Regions from separate parts of the Agrobacterium sp. GW821-FHT14E08 genome, predicted to be linked through region 2. Evidence: riboswitches for the same ligand, from Rfam matches in the RefSeq annotation. Region 2 holds a riboswitch; the other holds the start of a gene.

Region 1 (8,104 bases), on a different contig from region 2:
ATGGCATCGCAGAAACGGTCGATTTCCGCCTTGGTTTCGGATTCCGTCGGCTCGATCATCAGCGTGCCGGCAACCGGCCAGCTCATGGTCGGCGCATGGAAACCGCAGTCGATGAGGCGTTTTGCGACATCGTCCACCGTCACGCCGCAGCTGTCAGCCAGCGGGCGGGTATCGATGATGCATTCATGCGCCACACGTCCCGTTTCGGACTTGTAGAGCACGTCATAAGCGCCCTTCAGCCGTTCGGCGATGTAATTGGCATTGAGGATCGCCACCTTGGTCGCCTGCGTCAGCCCTTCGCCGCCCATCATCAGGCAATAGCTCCAGGAAATCGGCAGGATCGACGGCGAACCAAACGGGGCAGCAGACACCGCACCCTCACGGCCGTCCGTCGCCGGATGGCCGGGAAGGTAAGGAGCAAGATGCGCCTTGACACCGATCGGACCCATACCGGGGCCACCGCCGCCATGCGGAATGCAGAAGGTCTTGTGCAGGTTGAGATGCGAAACGTCGGAACCGATATCGCCGGGACGGGCAAGGCCGACCATGGCGTTCATGTTGGCGCCGTCGAGATAGACCTGTCCACCATGCTTGTGGGTGATCTCGCAGATCTCGCGAACCGTCTCCTCGAACACGCCGTGGGTGGACGGGTAAGTGATCATGCAGCACGAGAGGTTTTCCATATACTGCTCTGCTTTTGCTCGGAAATCATCGATATCGATGTCGCCGTTATCCCGCACTTTCACCGGCACCACCTTCATGCCGACCATCTGCGCCGAGGCAGGGTTGGTGCCATGCGCGGAAGTCGGAATGAGGCAGACGTCACGATGTGTGTCGCCATTGGCGAGGTGATAGTTGCGGATGGTCAGAAGTCCGGCATATTCCCCCTGCGCGCCGGAATTCGGCTGCATGGAGAAGGCGTCGTAACCGGTGACCGAGCACAGCTTTTCGGAGAGATCGTCGATCATCTCCTTGTAACCGAGCGCCTGATCTGCCGGCACGAAGGGGTGGATGTCGGAAAATTCCGGCCAGGTGATCGGCAGCATTTCCGCTGTCGCATTCAGTTTCATGGTGCAGGAACCGAGCGGGATCATCGAGCGGTCGAGCGCCAGATCGCGGTCCGAAAGGCGGCGGATGTAACGGGTCATCTCGCTTTCGGCACGGTTCATGTGGAAGATCGGATGCGTCATATACTGGCTGGTGCGCAGCAATTCCTTCGGCAGGCGATATTCCGGCTCAAAATCCGAGATCGAGAAATTGCCGCCGAAAGCACGCCAGACGGCCTCAAGCGTTGCCGGGCGCGTACGCTCGTCAAGGCTCATGCCGATCTTGGTCGCGCCGACCTTGCGCAGGTTCACGCCTTCCGCCACGGCCGAACGCAGGATGACGCCCTGCATATGGCCGACTTCAACGGTGATGGTGTCAAAGAAGGTTTCCGGCTCGATGGTGTAGCCGAGCTTTTCCAGCCCCTTGGCCATCAGCACCGCCTTCTGGTGGGTCTGCTGGGCAATGGCCTTGATACCCTGCGGGCCATGGAAGACGCCATACATGGAGGCCATGACGGCGAGCAGCACCTGCGCGGTGCAGATGTTCGACGTCGCCTTTTCGCGGCGGATATGCTGCTCGCGGGTCTGCAGCGACAGGCGATAGGCGCGGTTGCCGCGCGCATCGACCGAAACGCCGACCAGACGGCCGGGCATGGAACGCTTATGCGCATCCTTGACGGCCATGTAGGCCGCATGCGGACCGCCGTAACCAACCGGAACGCCGAAGCGCTGCGAGGTACCGATGGCGATGTCGGCTCCCATTTCGCCGGGAGATTTCAGGAGCGTCAGCGCCAGAAGATCGGCGGCGACGGCGGCAATCGCGCCCGTCTGGTGCAGGCGGGAAATCAGACCGGAGAAATCGCTGACATGGCCATGCGTGCCCGGATACTGGAAGATCGCGCCGAACACATCGACCGGATCGAGATCGGTAAAGGGGTTGCCGACAATCACCTTCCAGCCGAGCGGGGCCGCACGGGTCTCGATCAGCGCGATGGTCTGCGGATGGCAATTGGCGTCAACGAAGAAGGCGGTCGCCTTGGATTTCGCGACGCGCTGGCACATCGCCATGGCTTCGGCAGCCGCCGTCGCTTCATCGAGCAGCGATGCGTTGGCAACATCGAGACCGGTCAGATCGCAGACCATGGTCTGGTAGTTCAGCAGCGCCTCAAGACGGCCCTGGCTGATTTCCGGCTGGTAGGGCGTATAGGCCGTATACCAGGCCGGGTTCTCCAGAATATTGCGCTGGATGACCGGCGGCGTGATGGTGCCATAATAGCCCTGGCCGATCAGCGAGGTCAGAACCTGGTTCTTGTTGGCCGTTTCACGAAGACGGTCGAGCGCCTCGCGTTCGGTCAACGCGGCACCCCAGGTCAGCGGCACCTTCTGGCGGATGGAAGAGGGAACGGTGGCGTCGATCAGGGCGTCGAGGCTCTTATAGCCAACGACCTTCAGCATCTCGGCCATTTCCGACGGCGACGGCCCGATATGACGCCGGTTGGCGAAATCATAGGGCTGATAGTCGGTGAAATGGAATTCGGTGGGCGTCGTCATTACGCGATCAGCTCCTTGTAGGCTGCCTCGTCAAGCAGCGTATCGGCATCTGCGGCGTTGGAAAGCTTGAGCTTGAAGAACCAGCCGGCGCCCTGCGGGTCGGAATTGACCAGCGAAGGATCGTCGACGATGGCCTGGTTGATTTCCACCACTTCGCCATCCAGCGGACAATAGACGTCGGAAGCCGCCTTGACGGATTCAACGGTCGCCGCGTCGCCATCCTTGGAGAAGGTGGCGCCCACTTCCGGCAATTCGACGAAAACGAGATCGCCAAGCTGTTCAGCGGCGTGGCTGGTGATGCCAACGGTGGCGATATCGCCTTCGAACTTCAGCCATTCGTGTTCTGCGGTAAATTTCAGCATCGTATTCTCTCCGGAGATGGGATGAAGATTATCGTTTATAGGTGGGTTTGATGAAGGGCAGGGCGGCGACGGTGACGGGCAGATATTTGCCGCGCACTTCCGCAAAGACAGCCGTGCCGGGAGCAGCGTGGGAAACAGGCACGTAACCCATGGCGACGGGACCTTCGACCGAAGGACCGAAACCGCCCGAGGTCACTTCACCGATCTCTGTCTTGCCTTCGGCATCCGCAAACAGCTTCGAATGGCCGCGCACCGGCGCCTTGCCTTCCGGCTTCAGGCCGACGCGGCGGCGCGATGTGCCATCTTTCAGTTCGCCGAGAATGCGCTCTGCGCCGGGAAAACCGCCCTCGCGGTCGCCACCGGCGCGGCGCGCTTTCTGGATCGCCCATTCGAGCGAGGCTTCGATGGGGGAGGTTGTCGTGTCGATATCGTTGCCATAAAGACAAAGGCCAGCTTCCAGACGCAGGCTGTCACGCGCACCAAGTCCGATCGGATCGCAATCGGGATGTTCGAGCAGGGCTTTGGCAATCTCCTCGGCCTTGTCGGCGGGTACGGAGATTTCAAAGCCGTCTTCACCGGAATAACCGGAACGGGAGACGATGCAGGGCACGTCATGCAGCGGCACTTCCTGCACATCCATGAATTTCATTTCCGAGACGCCGGCCCAGAGTTCAGCCAGAACGGCCTCAGCGCGCGGTCCCTGAAGCGCGATGAGCGCCCGGTCATCGAGAAGGGTGATCTCGCAGCTGTCTGAAAGATGCGCCTTCATATGGGCGACGTCGGCATCCTTGCAGGCAGCGTTGACGACGACAAACAGGTGATCGCCGCGATTGGTGATCATCAGGTCATCGAGAATGCCGCCATTTTCATCGGTGAAGAAACCGTAACGTTGGCGGCCTTCCTTCAGGCCGAGAATATCCACCGGCACCAGCTTTTCCAGCGCGAGTGCGGCATCTTCATTTCTGCCGGACTTCGCCTTCAGGATCACCTGACCCATATGCGACACGTCGAACAGACCGGCGGAGGTGCGGGTCTGAAGATGTTCCTTCAGAACACCGGCCGGATATTGCACCGGCATGTCATAACCGGCGAAAGGCACCATGCGGGCGCCAAGCGATAGATGCAGGGAATTGAGCGGCGTGATTTGAAGCTCGGCGGTATCGTCCAAGGACGCCTCCAGGGTTGCGCGAAAGATCGCGCGGGCTCAGGTCATGACGCTAAAAACGCGCCGGGTTCAAGAGCCCCCTCTGTCCTTGTCGCCTGAGATTGTTATCCCTTCGGCGAGCCGTCCTAATGAAAGGTGGCTTCTCTCCAGAGTTCCGTCGTCACCGCTGGTCCTTTTGCCTGAGAGTTTCCGGGGCGGTTGCTCCTTCGGCACCGCAGTGAAGCGGCTTCTCCCAACGATGATGCGACGCTCATTATCTTCGAAGACCCGTTATTGGCAAGGACCAAATGACGCATCTGAACAGATTCTTGCTCCATCTGCGCCATCGTCGGCGTAAGATGCAGTCAATAGCCTGAGTGCCGGACAATATCAGTCGGATTTTTTCTCCGGCAAACCCTTGCGTTTTGTCGATGCCAATTCATCAAGTTCCTTTTCTGTCATGGACTTCTCCATGCTTTTTGAAGCACCTTGTAAACTGGATTTCTTGATGTCGCCGCGTTTAGCGGCCAGCGCCGCGCCCGCCGCTTTCTGCTGGGCTTTCGATTTGGCCGGCATGTCGGATACTCCTTCCGCAACAGTTTATCGGAGGGAAAATGCCGCGCTCCGACGATTGTTCCGGTTCAGAGCCTGGGGCTGCGGCAAATTTCCCCTTTGAAATCGGTGAGAAAGAAAGGTATCGCCAGAATATGGACGCAAATCGAAAGCGACGGCTGACAGGGATGGAGAAAATGCTTCGCATTTTCTGCGCGACCTTGATGTTGTCGCTCGGCTTTGCCCACAAGCCCGTACTTGCCGCTGCCTCGCAAGTCGTGCTTGATGAGAGTTACCGGCTGCCGGATGGCACCTTTGCAGAGATTTGCCTCGGCCACGGCGGCGGGGTGAATGCCTCGCACGCCAAAGACGGTCCGACCCATTCCAGCGATGCGATCCTGTTTTGCGAGGCCTGCCTGCTGGCCTCGTCCATTCTCCTGCCCGTGCCCGATGCGGACGGCTGGCTGAGGACCGAATTCGCCTGGCTCGACAATCGTTTATCCGCGGAGTGGAGTTTCCGCTCGGTCCTGACGATCCTTAAACAGGCTGCGCGCGGCCCGCCATTGCTGTCCGCCTGATCTCTTCGTTTCACAGGATCATCGCCGCCGGCTGGCGGCACGCAATGGCTGCACTGCCCGTGGGGCGCAGTCGCAAGGACAAGACACAATGAAAACCACCAGGATCATCACCTGCACCCTGTTTGCCGCTTCGGTCTCCAGCGTCCAGGCATTTGCCCATACCAGCTTCGTTGACGCTTCGGCCGAACAGGAAAGCACCGTCGTCGCCGCTCTTCAGGTGCCGCATGGCTGCGAAGGCGGTCTTGCCACGACCGAAGTTCAGGTCAAGCTGCCGGAAGGTTTCATTTCCGCCAAGCCGCAGCCCAAGGCCGGCTGGGAACTGGAAATCATCAAGGGCGACTATCAGAAGGCCTACAAGAACCACGGCCAGGAGATCAAAAGCGGCCCGGTCGAGATTCGCTGGAAAGGCGGCAACCTGCCGGACGAGTTCTACGACACCTTTGCGATACAGGGAAAAATCTCCGGTATAGAGGCAGGGCAGGACCTGCCCTTCAAGGTCACGCAGCTTTGCGGCGACAAGGGCAAGGTTTCCTGGGACGAGGTGGCAGCGGCGGGCGTCGATCCGCATTCGCTGAAAAACCCGGCCCCGGCCATCCGCGTTACTGCCAAGACCCATGCCGGCGGGCATGACCATTCCGCCATGGCCATGGATATGGATGTAGTGAAGGCTGGCAGCCTTGAGGTTTCCGGCGCCACGACCAAGGCCATGCTGCCGGGCCAGCCCGTCGGCGGCGGTTATGTGACGATCAAGAATGCCGGTGATAGCGATGACAAGCTGATCGGCGTCGAATCCGCCGCCGCTGGTCGCGCTGAAATTCATGAAATGGCCATGGTCAACGACGTCATGAAAATGCGCAAGCTGGATGACGGCATCGTCATTCCCGCCGGCCAGACGGTGGAATTGAAGTCGGGCGGCCTGCACATGATGTTCTTCAACGTGAAGAAGCCCTTTGCCGAAGGTGACAAGGTGCCGGTGACGCTGATCTTCGAAAAAGCCGGCAAGGTCGAAATCGTGCTGTCCGCAGGCTCGGCCAAGGGTGACGAACACCAGCATAATTGATGGCTGAAAAAAAACGGCTACCGGAACGCGTGACATGTCCGGTAGCCGCAAGCTTTTTCGGTTATTTCCTTGCTTTCAGCGCCGTGACGGAAAAGGCGTGATGGCCATCGCCTCCGTGATTTTTCCGGCATTCGATGGGTGATATCTAGAAAATCAGCCTGACATCAGCCTGAATGGGAAGGCCGAATTTAAATCGGCCAAACCTAAACTGTAAAATTAGAATATTAACACATCTATTTGATATAAATTTATTTTTTATGATCTGAAGGAGAGTTGTTTTCCTCATAGGCCTCCACGGCCTGATCGAGCGTTGTCTGCGGTTCGTGACGCTGGCTGGCATTGGTCAGGAAATAAAGGGTAAGTGCGGGCGGCTTGATGGCCGTCATCAGGGCTCTGAGTTGAAAGTCGTCTCCGTTTTCCGCCTTGCGCGCCAGTTCATGAATGGCCTCTTCGACCTCGCTCCTGCGCGGCACGCGCGGCGACGGCTTCACCGCCTCCAGTGCATAGGCGGCCGTATTTGCTGAAACGGAAAGAACCTGTGTCATCCAACCTCCGGCCATCTTCGCCGACCCGTAAAAACAGGAGACTAACACCGCCGTCTTGTTGGAAGGCTAAATCGCGGACCTGCAATTTAATCGTATTTTAATGGACGAAAGCGCGGGGTAGTGGACTTTCGCGCGGGATTGCCATGGTCTAGAAATGCCTCGGACAGATCGTCCGGCAATTTCCTCCGGAGACATAATCCCCATGATCAATATCGCCCTTGTCGCCACAGGCGGCGCAATCGGTTCCGTGTTTCGTTATCTGGTCGGTGTCTGGAGCATGCGATTGGCTGGTCCGAATTTTCCCTGGGGAACATTGGCCGTCAACGTGGTTGGGTCCTTCCTGATCGGTTTACTGGTCGAGCTTGTGGCGCGCCGGCTGAACGCCTCGATGGAAATGCGCCTGTTTCTCGTTACCGGCGTGCTCGGCGGATTCACCACCTTTTCGTCCTTCTCGCTCGATGCGGTTGCACTGTTTGAGCGCGGCGCACTCGGTCTTTCAGCCGTTTACGTCATTGCAAGTCTTGTGGTTTCCATCGCTGCGGTTTTTGCCGGGCTGGCCTTGGGCCGCAGTTTGTTCTAAAGGCTTGGTTCAAACGGCGCGCCAGAGATATGGGCGTGCGATCAAGACAGAGAGACTGGAAATTTCATGGCAGGTATCGAGCATATCAAGGTCGAGGCCGACGAGGCCGGTATGCGGCTCGATCGCTGGTTCAAGATTCACTATCCGGGCCTAGGTTTCGGGCAATTGCAGAAGCTGCTGCGCTCCGGACAGGTGCGCGTGGATGGCGGCCGTGTAAAAACCGATGCGAGGGTGCAGCCGGGGCAGATGGTTCGCGTACCGCCGGTCGATTCCGACCTCAAGGTCAAGAGCGGCCCGATCGGATCAAGGGACCTCAAGCATTCGGAAGATACCGAGCTTCTGGCCCGTATGCTGCTGCATGAGGACGACAAGGTTTTTGTTTTCAACAAGCCGGCCGGCATTGCCGTGCAGGGCGGTTCCGGCGTCAACCGTCATATTGACGGGCTCCTCGAAGCATGGACCAACCAGAAGGGCGAAAAGCCGCGTCTGGTCCACCGCCTCGACCGCGATACGTCTGGCGTGCTGGTCGTCGCCCGCACCCGTGGCGCTGCCCAGAAACTGACCGCCGCCTTCCGCGAGCGCGATACCAAGAAGACCTATTGGGCGCTGGTCAAGGGCGTGCCGCGCAAGCATCAGGACAAGATTTCCACCTGGCTCGTCAAGGAACAGACGGCCGATGGTGACCG
Region 2 (8,104 bases):
CCCGAACCTTGGGTGCCGTTGTACCAGAACAGCTCGCGGACCTTTGCGCTGGTCGAGGCCTGCAGGACACGCCTGCCGGTGATTTGGTGACGCCTCCCACTGTCGGCGATGAAGGTCGGGTGCCGAAATATGCCACCGTTTACGAGGGCCGCCGCAGCCGCAGCCGTCTGTAACGGTGTCGTGGCCAGACCGTGACCGAAGGAAATCGTTGCGGAATTGATCTTTTTCCAGTTCCTTGGCGCTGCGGGCGAGGCAATTTCCGGTAACTCCGTCTGCATCTTTGACAACAAGCCCAGTCTGAAGAGAAATTGCTGGTGGCTTTCCAGGCCAACGAGATCAGCGACCTTTGCCGTGCCGATGTTTGATGAGTAGCGAAAGACTTCCCGGATTGTCAGCGGCCGTCCTCGTCCGTGAAAATCCCTGATGATGAAACCACCCATCTTCAGCGGGTGGGAGGCATCAACGACCGAGTTCAGATTGACGACGCCTGCATCAATCCCCATGGCAAGGGTGAACGCCTTGAAGGTCGAGCCCATTTCAACCGCTGAATTGCTCATGCGGTTGAACCATCCCTTTTCGTAGTCCCTGTCGATCGTGCCATCGGCAAGGCGCCGCGAAGGCTCATTCGGGTCATAGTCGGGGACGGACGCCATCGCGAGAACCTCGCCTGTGTCGACATCGATTACGACGGCACCTGCCGCTTCCGCCCGATAGTTCCTCAAGGCATCGCTAACGACGGTATGCACGATGCTCTGAACGCGCAAATCGATGGACAGCCGGACCGGTTCAAGCTGGGTGGGATCGGTAAGGCCAATTCCACGCAGGTCTGCCAGGCCTTGCCTGTCGAGATAGCGCTCAATGCCCGCCAGCCCCTGATTATCGATGTTGACATGCCCGACAATGTGAGATGCCACTGGCCCACCAGGATAAAACCGCCGCTTTTCGGGTCTGAATCCAATGCCCGGAATGCCAAGGCGCATGATCTCAGCTTCCTGGCGAGGCGTAAGCTGTCTCCTGATCCACTGAAAACCGGAGTCAGACGTTAGTTTTCTGTGCAGATCAGCCCAATCCAGGTCGGGAACAACAGAGGCGAGCTTTTCGATGGCCTCATTTGCATCAACAACGCGGCGAGGCTCTGCATAAAGCGAGATGAGATTGATATCCGTTGCGATAAGCTGGCCGTTGCGGTCCAGAATGTCGGGGCGGGAGGCGATTATATTGGGAGATCGTGGAATACTCGCCGTCGCGTCACTCTCGGAAAAATAGCCATATTGTAGAAGGCGGACTGCGATCGCGGCATAACCGATCGCAAATGCCACGATTAGCAGGCCCACCCGCTGACGATTTCGAGCGGATGTTTTTGCGCTGCGTTTTTTGGCAGGGAGAACAAGGTATCCGACGGCACCTCTCCTGTAACGAGCAATCAAAGACATGAAAATACTCCACGCTCAGGTATCGGGAATAGGGTGGGAATGCGGGCAGGTACAACCGGTCACGGCACGCGCGCAGGACAGACCCTGTCACGCGGCATTTTACACCGCGCCAAATCCCGGAAAATTCGGCAATGGCGCAGGCTTGATCTGCGCATAATCAGGAACACCACAAGGGCTTGAGGCTTTCACTGATGAAGTCCATGGCAACACGTATGCGTGGCGTGTCGCGCACGTCTTCGTGGATCACCAGCCAAACGTCGATCCTGACGCCGGGATCGAGTGGATCGAACCTCACAAGACCGTGTTCCGCGGCGAGGTAGGCGGGCAGCAGTGCCACCCCACAGCCGCCGGCGGCCGCGGCCGCCTGTATGCGCAGGTCGTTGCTGCACATGAACACCTCGTCGGCGGAAAGCCTCTCATCAAGCCAGCGATAGTGATCCGACTCCCGCATGGTATCATCGTAACTGATATAGAGAGGAGGGCCGTTTCTCGTCGGGTAGGCAGGGTCGGCATAGAGGAAATAGGGCAATTGTCCGAGGCGACGCGCAACCAGCGTGGCTTCGCTCGGCCGCTTCAGGCTGATGGCAATATCCGCCTCTCCCTTGGAGAGGGACATCGCTTCCATGGTACCGACAAGACGGAGGCTTACGTCAGGATGCTGAGATTGCAGCGCGGAGATTTGCGGTGCAATGAAGCTGTAGAGCAGCGATGGCGGCGCGGATACCACGACATCGCCTTCTATACCGTTCTGGCCGGACCCGGCGCAACGGCTCAGAGCAAATGCAGATCTGCTCATTTCCTCGGCGAAGTTCGCGACGTCGCGTCCCATAGCGGTCAGTACATATGATCTTGGCCTGCGATCAACGAGCTTCACGGAAAGCGAGGTTTCCAGCGATGTGATGCGCCGACTTACAGTCGTATGATCGACGCGTAGCGCCTTGGCGGTTGCCGTGATCGACCCGTGGTGAGCGAAGGCGGAGAAAAATCGCAAATCTTCCCAATCGACCATTTTAAATTTCCTGAATTAGGTAGTGTTCGTACAAGAACCGCGTAGCGGTATCATCGCGAGAAGGCGGGTCGTGAGGTGCTTGCGCCCCACCCGTCGAGCGCGTTGCCCGGTGAAACCGCTTGGAGTTGTTCAATTTTCCGGGGTGAAATGCCGCCGCTGAAGCTGGCTGACACGAACGCCGACGCACCGGAATGCGTCACGCCTGCCAGGGTCGTGTGCGGCAAATGCAATTGCCGCCACCGTCAATGAAAATGGTCTTGAAACTGCGTCAACGCAATCGACTGTCGATAGGGAAGGGTGACTTCCAGCCATAGGTGCTCCTTGCCCCGTTTTTGGGCTTTTGGCACCCCCTCTGTCATTGGCCTGAGAGATTCGCTCACCTTGTTTCGGCGAACTTACACCATCGGCGCGAGCATCAGCTCGCTTTTCAGAGTTTGTATGATCTTGCAGCGGTCCTTTTGCCTGAGAGTTTCCGGGGTGGTTGCTCCGTCGGCGCCGATGTCGGGAGATATCGGTCTCTCCCGCTGCTCGATATGTGTTGCCCCATGCCTCTGTCGCGAGGTTTGGCGCGCTGTGATCTGGCGTTTTCAAGACCGAAAGGCCCTAAATCCGCTAAACCGAACGACGCGAGATATGGTGCCATTTATGGCGTAAATTTGACCCGCAGCGCTTATTCTTAGTCATTGCGCGCTCAGATTGACGCTATCAGATGACCAAAAGCGGCGTCTTTCCCTTCACTCGGTCATAAAGATCGATCGCATCCTGCATCAACATCCTGACGCAACCCGAGGAAGAATTCTTACCTATGGTTCTCCAGCTCGGTGATCCATGAATACGATAGAGCGTATCCTTGCCGTTCTGGAAAATATACATGGCGCGCGCACCGAGAGGATTCCGGGGGCCGGGGGCCATTCCGCCTGCTTCAACACCGTAGGGCTTGAGTTCAGGATTACGGGCGATCATATCGTCCGGCGCCTTCCACCTTGGCCATTTCTGCTTCCATTGAACGACGGCGCGCCCTTTCCATGATCGGCCCTGAGTTCCAAGCCCGACGCCGTAACGTATGGCTCGGCCGCGGGGAAGAACCCAGTAGAGGAACCTTTCATTTGTATCTACGACAATGGAATAGGCAGGCTCTGCGGTGATGTATTCGACCTCCTGTCGGAGGTATTGCGGGTCAATGGCGCGGTAATTGACTGCTGGAACGTCAAAGCCGCCATCCGCCAGCGCAGCATAAATTTCGTCGTAAGCGAAACCGGTACCCGCAGGCTTTGGCCTGTTGTCCTTCGCCGGTTTTGGAGCTGTCGTCGTTTCATTTTTGTTTTCGGGCAGGGTAGCCGCGGCAACTTCGAGTTTCGTCTTGGGAACCTGCTCGCAACCTGTGGCCAGAAATGAGCTGATTGCCAAGGTGAGCAGCGATCTGCGAGACAAGTGAGAATTGATTTTCTGTTCCAAGGCTGTTCTGCTGTCGAATTCTAGGGGCTATGCCGGGATCGGGGCGGACAACCGGCAAAGCGCCACGGCCCGGATGTCTGCTGCGCGACAGAAACCATGAAATCTGCCCATTCGATACTGCGCAAATGCGCAGATTGGCCCTGCGCCATTCCCGGTAAGAACGGCTTCGGTGTATACTCTGGTCTATCTTGCAAACACGACTTTTTGCCCTCTTCCGATAACTTCCGGGTCGGTCATAAAATCCGTCCGGTAACCGGGGTTGCGTCCCACTTCTGACGCCAATTGATCAAACCTGCCGCGCTTTATACCAGCGTGTCATAGCGCAACGTCGCGGCCTTCATGACGTACATCTAGTCTAAAAACACGCGAGTTATCGCTCCATTTTCGAGCGAAATCGTTCTCGCCCGCCCGGAAAAACCAAGAACCGGCCAATACCTCCGTTGGAGCCCTTGATGCTCCAATAAGCTGTTTAGCCAAGCTGCCAAGCGCAGTAGCTTTGAGCACAAGCGGGTGCTTTGAGTACAGGACAGAAGTCCTCAATGGCGAAGTTAGCATTATCTTTGGCCAAATGTGTCGGTGACTCCGCATTGGTCTTAACGCGATGCCCCCTTAAACTCCAAAGCTCGAGAAGACGAACCTCCTGGCCATGGAGATCCGCAACTTAATGAGCGCAGACTTTTCTTACGGACAGTGGGAGGCAAAGATGCATAGACACTCGGATATCTCGAATATAGGGGTCGTTGAGATTGTTAAGTCAGCGATCGCTGATGGAAGGGCAAGTTTCAACGTCCAATCAGTTCATTCGGTCGAACCATTTGATGCTGTGTTCTATCGCGAATGCTTAGCAACGTTGCAGGGAACAGACGGCTGCCATTATGGCGCGGGTATATTTATTCCGACGCTTGAGGAGTTGGGATACTGCTCGTTGATTGACGAGAACGTGGTCCGCCTCGCCCTTGACGAGCTGGAAATCGATCCCTGTGCGGTCCTCGGCTGCAATATATCGGCCGATAATTTGCGCAGTCGCGAAACGTGGGACCTGATTGCCGGCCAGGTCCGGTCTCGTCCAACACTAGCGTCTCGATTAGTTCTCGAATTGACGGAGACGCGGCCACTACTCGATGTGACACGATCGGTAAACATGCTGAACGAGATGCGGGAGTTGGGATGCCGGATTGCGCTGGATGACTTTGGCGCAGGCTACGCATCTCCGCAACTACTCCGCTTGGTTGATTTTGATATCGTCAAAATCGATCGGTCGTTCTTGCAGCCCACAAGACGGTCTTGCTTGGACCTTGATGCTCTGGCGCATCTTATCAGCTTCGCGTCTTGCTACTCTCCTGTAGTTGTTATGGAAGGCGTCGAGACGATCGAAGACGCGCAATCAGCCGCATTGTGTGGTGCGACACACCTTCAAGGTTACGGAATCTCACTGCCGGTGCCAGTTAGCGCGAACAAAACTGGATTTAGGGGTAGTTACGCTACGCAAGCTGCAGATATCACGTGCCCAAATGTCGCCCCGGGCTCTGCCTCGAATGTTTACCGCGCACACCATGATGGCCATCTTAAATCGTGGCCCCCAAGAGAGAGCCGCCAAGCTCCCCTTCCTGTCACTGACTTTCCTTAAACTCAAGTTGAACTAGCTAACAAGAAAATCGCAGGTAACATTAATGATTCATGCCAGGAACATGAATACCGTACATGAGTCAATTCGTTCAACTGCGGCGGGCGCTGTGGTCTCCCCGGTCGGAAGTGTTGAACCAGAGACGCTCCGGGACCTTTCCGCATTCCGAGTGCGTCCAACATTTCGAGGTCCGACCGCGCTTTTTCGTGCCGACGCGGCAGGATTTTTGATTCAATATGCAGCTGCGTTTGTTTATCTTTTGGTAAGGAGCCCTACCGGCTGGTATCTGGCGGGCGCAATCGCATGAAACTAAGTGTTGATCAGGCTCACAGTAACACGCGGTCGAATCGGAATAGCCTTGTAATAACAGTCGAAAATCTGCGTCACATTGCGTTGTGCTATGGCGATGGGATTGCTGCTCGAGTGCTCTACACTGTATGCCGCAGAATAGAATCCATTTTGCCAGACTCATTCGGTGCCCTAACGATCGAGCCGTCAGGATTGCGTGTCCAGGGGTGGGGCTGGGACGGTGAGGTTGAACAGACACGAGTGCTTCCGGCTCTGTTGCTTCTTTGCGAGTCGCCCATTGATATTGGACAAACGAGAATCAGCGTGGCCGTTAGCGTAAATAAAACTCAATGTTTTCCCGCCCTCGACCACAAATATGGGGTTCCTGCTTGTTTCGAACAGTATAGATCAGACATGGAGATTGCTGTGGTGCTCTACGATGCTTTGAGCAGTAGCCGCGTCGACTTGATGGAGTACCCGTTGAATGCGGTAGAGAGTAACGCCCGATGCCCGTACCACAGGATCCAGTTAAAGAGCATCCGATGTGGTACAAGGGTGATAGCAACAGAGAATATTCCGAGTGTCTTGGAGCGATTGCGCCTAACGCGTGCCTACGACCGATACTTGGTCCATGCGACAATAGATCGTCTGAAAACTCGTCCAGATACGAAGCTCGGTTGTGAAGTGTCAGCCTTGTCTGCTGTTGATGATATCTGGTGGACTTCGGTTCGGGACGAGCTGATCCGAAGTCCATCTATTGCAGGACGCTTGGTCATCGAGATCAGGGAAGCGAGCGATCCGGAAAGCCGGCTACAGAGGACTGGCTTCATCCTTGCCATGCAAAAACTCGGCTGCGGCGTGAGTTTCTCGGGCTACGGTAGTGGAACGGCGCGCCAAAGATGACAATGGCCTTTGCGGTTATCTAAACTATCGACCGGTTGTCTCTTCTCTGTTGATCCTCGGCCTCGTATCTTCCTGCGCCCGCAGACCGGGCGCAGATTTCTCGCCGCCCGTGACTACGACTGCGAGTGGTGCGGTCACCGTGACCGCTTTTGTGGCAAGCACGGCCGTGCGGCTCTTCCGAATTCCTTGCGCTCGCAATGATAAGTAAGTGCTTCAAAAAGCTTTGCGCGGTCGGATTAAATGCGCGTGCGTTTTGCGTGGAATGAAGTGCCTGCTCCGCTGCCTTCGGCGACCACATTCTCTATCATTCCTCGGGCTGCTCACATCACGACCGAATAGGAAGGTGTCGATCCAACGAGAATCTGGGCTCGGCTGACGCGCGGCTTGCGGTCTGCCCCTGGCAAATAGAAGGGGGAGTGCCTGTGAAAGACTTTTCTGCATTCAAGACAATCTCCTCCATGGTCGGCAAGACACCTCTACTACCGCTCCGTGGGAGACTGGCGGCTGTCGGCCAAAGCGTCAGTCGCCTTATAGGCCGATATCCAGTCGATCCCGGGGCGAGCGACCAACTTGTCACCCTTCCCGGGAACACATCCCTTTATCTACTGCGCACCTTTTCGATATGAGCCAATCGTTGGGAAAAAAGCAGAAACGTCATCGCGTCACCATTGGCCCCTCAACACTTTTCATGTCGGTCTTTACAAGCAGGAAATATGCTAGTGCAGCAAGGATGGAGATTACTGCAGCGGCAACCAACGCGTTGACGTAAGAATCGGCATGTTCGACCATGAAGCCTGTAACGATTGGCGCAAACGATCCTGCGAAATAACCTCCGAAGTTCATGATGCTTCCGAGAGAGCCAACCTGGCGCTTCGAAACGGCAATAGTGATCATCATCCACGAAGCAGCACTGGCCAAATTTATGAAGAACATTGCGAGGCAGATATAGGCGACAGCCATTGTCGCGTTCGGCGTAAATGCGGCCGGTAGCGTGAAAAATGCACCTCCGAGCAGGCCTACGCAGACCGGCCACTTTCGGCTCGAAATGGCAGACATCCCGCGTCGCATCAACATGTCAACGACCTGCCCTGAAACGAGCATTCCGGCGGTTCCAAAGAGATAAGGTATAGCAACGACCCATCCAGTATTCTCGACCGTAAAGCCACGAGAATGTTCAAGATAACTGGGGAGCCAGGTCAAATAGAGCCAGACCATGTAGACGACGCCCATGAAGCCTAGAATAATTCCCCACGCGGTACGGTGCGCGAATAGCGATTTCCACTCTTTAACTGTCAGTGGTTGATCGGTCTGCTTGTCCGATCCCTCGTCAATGAAGGCTGCTTCGGCTGGCGTAAGTGCCACTTCATTGCGATTCCGATACATTAAATACCA

What was found. Region 2 has a riboswitch for glycine ahead of AC1ROR_RS23240 (LysR family transcriptional regulator). Riboswitches for the same ligand answer to the same signal wherever they lie in the genome.
Region 1: it holds a riboswitch for glycine, as region 2 does, so the genes downstream of both, gcvT (glycine cleavage system aminomethyltransferase GcvT) here and AC1ROR_RS23240 (LysR family transcriptional regulator) in region 2, are expected to answer to the same signal.

What each region holds. Positions count from the first base shown of each region.
Region 1 covers NZ_JBXAPJ010000001.1:876,046-884,149, forward strand. Annotated here, with positions in the region: gene gcvP (aminomethyl-transferring glycine dehydrogenase) at 1-2,597, opposite strand, end outside; gene gcvH (glycine cleavage system protein GcvH) at 2,597-2,959, opposite strand; gene gcvT (glycine cleavage system aminomethyltransferase GcvT) at 2,988-4,127, opposite strand; glycine riboswitch at 4,282-4,369, opposite strand; gene AC1ROR_RS04275 (DUF3008 family protein) at 4,494-4,679, opposite strand; gene AC1ROR_RS04280 (hypothetical protein) at 4,853-5,233, shown strand; gene AC1ROR_RS04285 (copper chaperone PCu(A)C domain-containing protein) at 5,322-6,293, shown strand; gene AC1ROR_RS04290 (hypothetical protein) at 6,542-6,838, opposite strand; gene crcB (fluoride efflux transporter CrcB) at 7,041-7,418, shown strand; gene AC1ROR_RS04300 (RluA family pseudouridine synthase) at 7,485-8,104, shown strand, end outside.
Region 2 covers NZ_JBXAPJ010000008.1:159,267-167,370, reverse strand. Annotated here, with positions in the region: gene AC1ROR_RS23245 (peptidoglycan D,D-transpeptidase FtsI family protein) at 1-1,433, opposite strand, end outside; gene AC1ROR_RS23240 (LysR family transcriptional regulator) at 1,591-2,442, opposite strand; glycine riboswitch at 2,883-2,976, opposite strand; gene AC1ROR_RS23235 (L,D-transpeptidase) at 3,148-3,897, opposite strand; gene AC1ROR_RS23230 (EAL domain-containing protein) at 4,562-5,524, shown strand; gene AC1ROR_RS23225 (MFS transporter) at 7,367-8,104, opposite strand, start outside.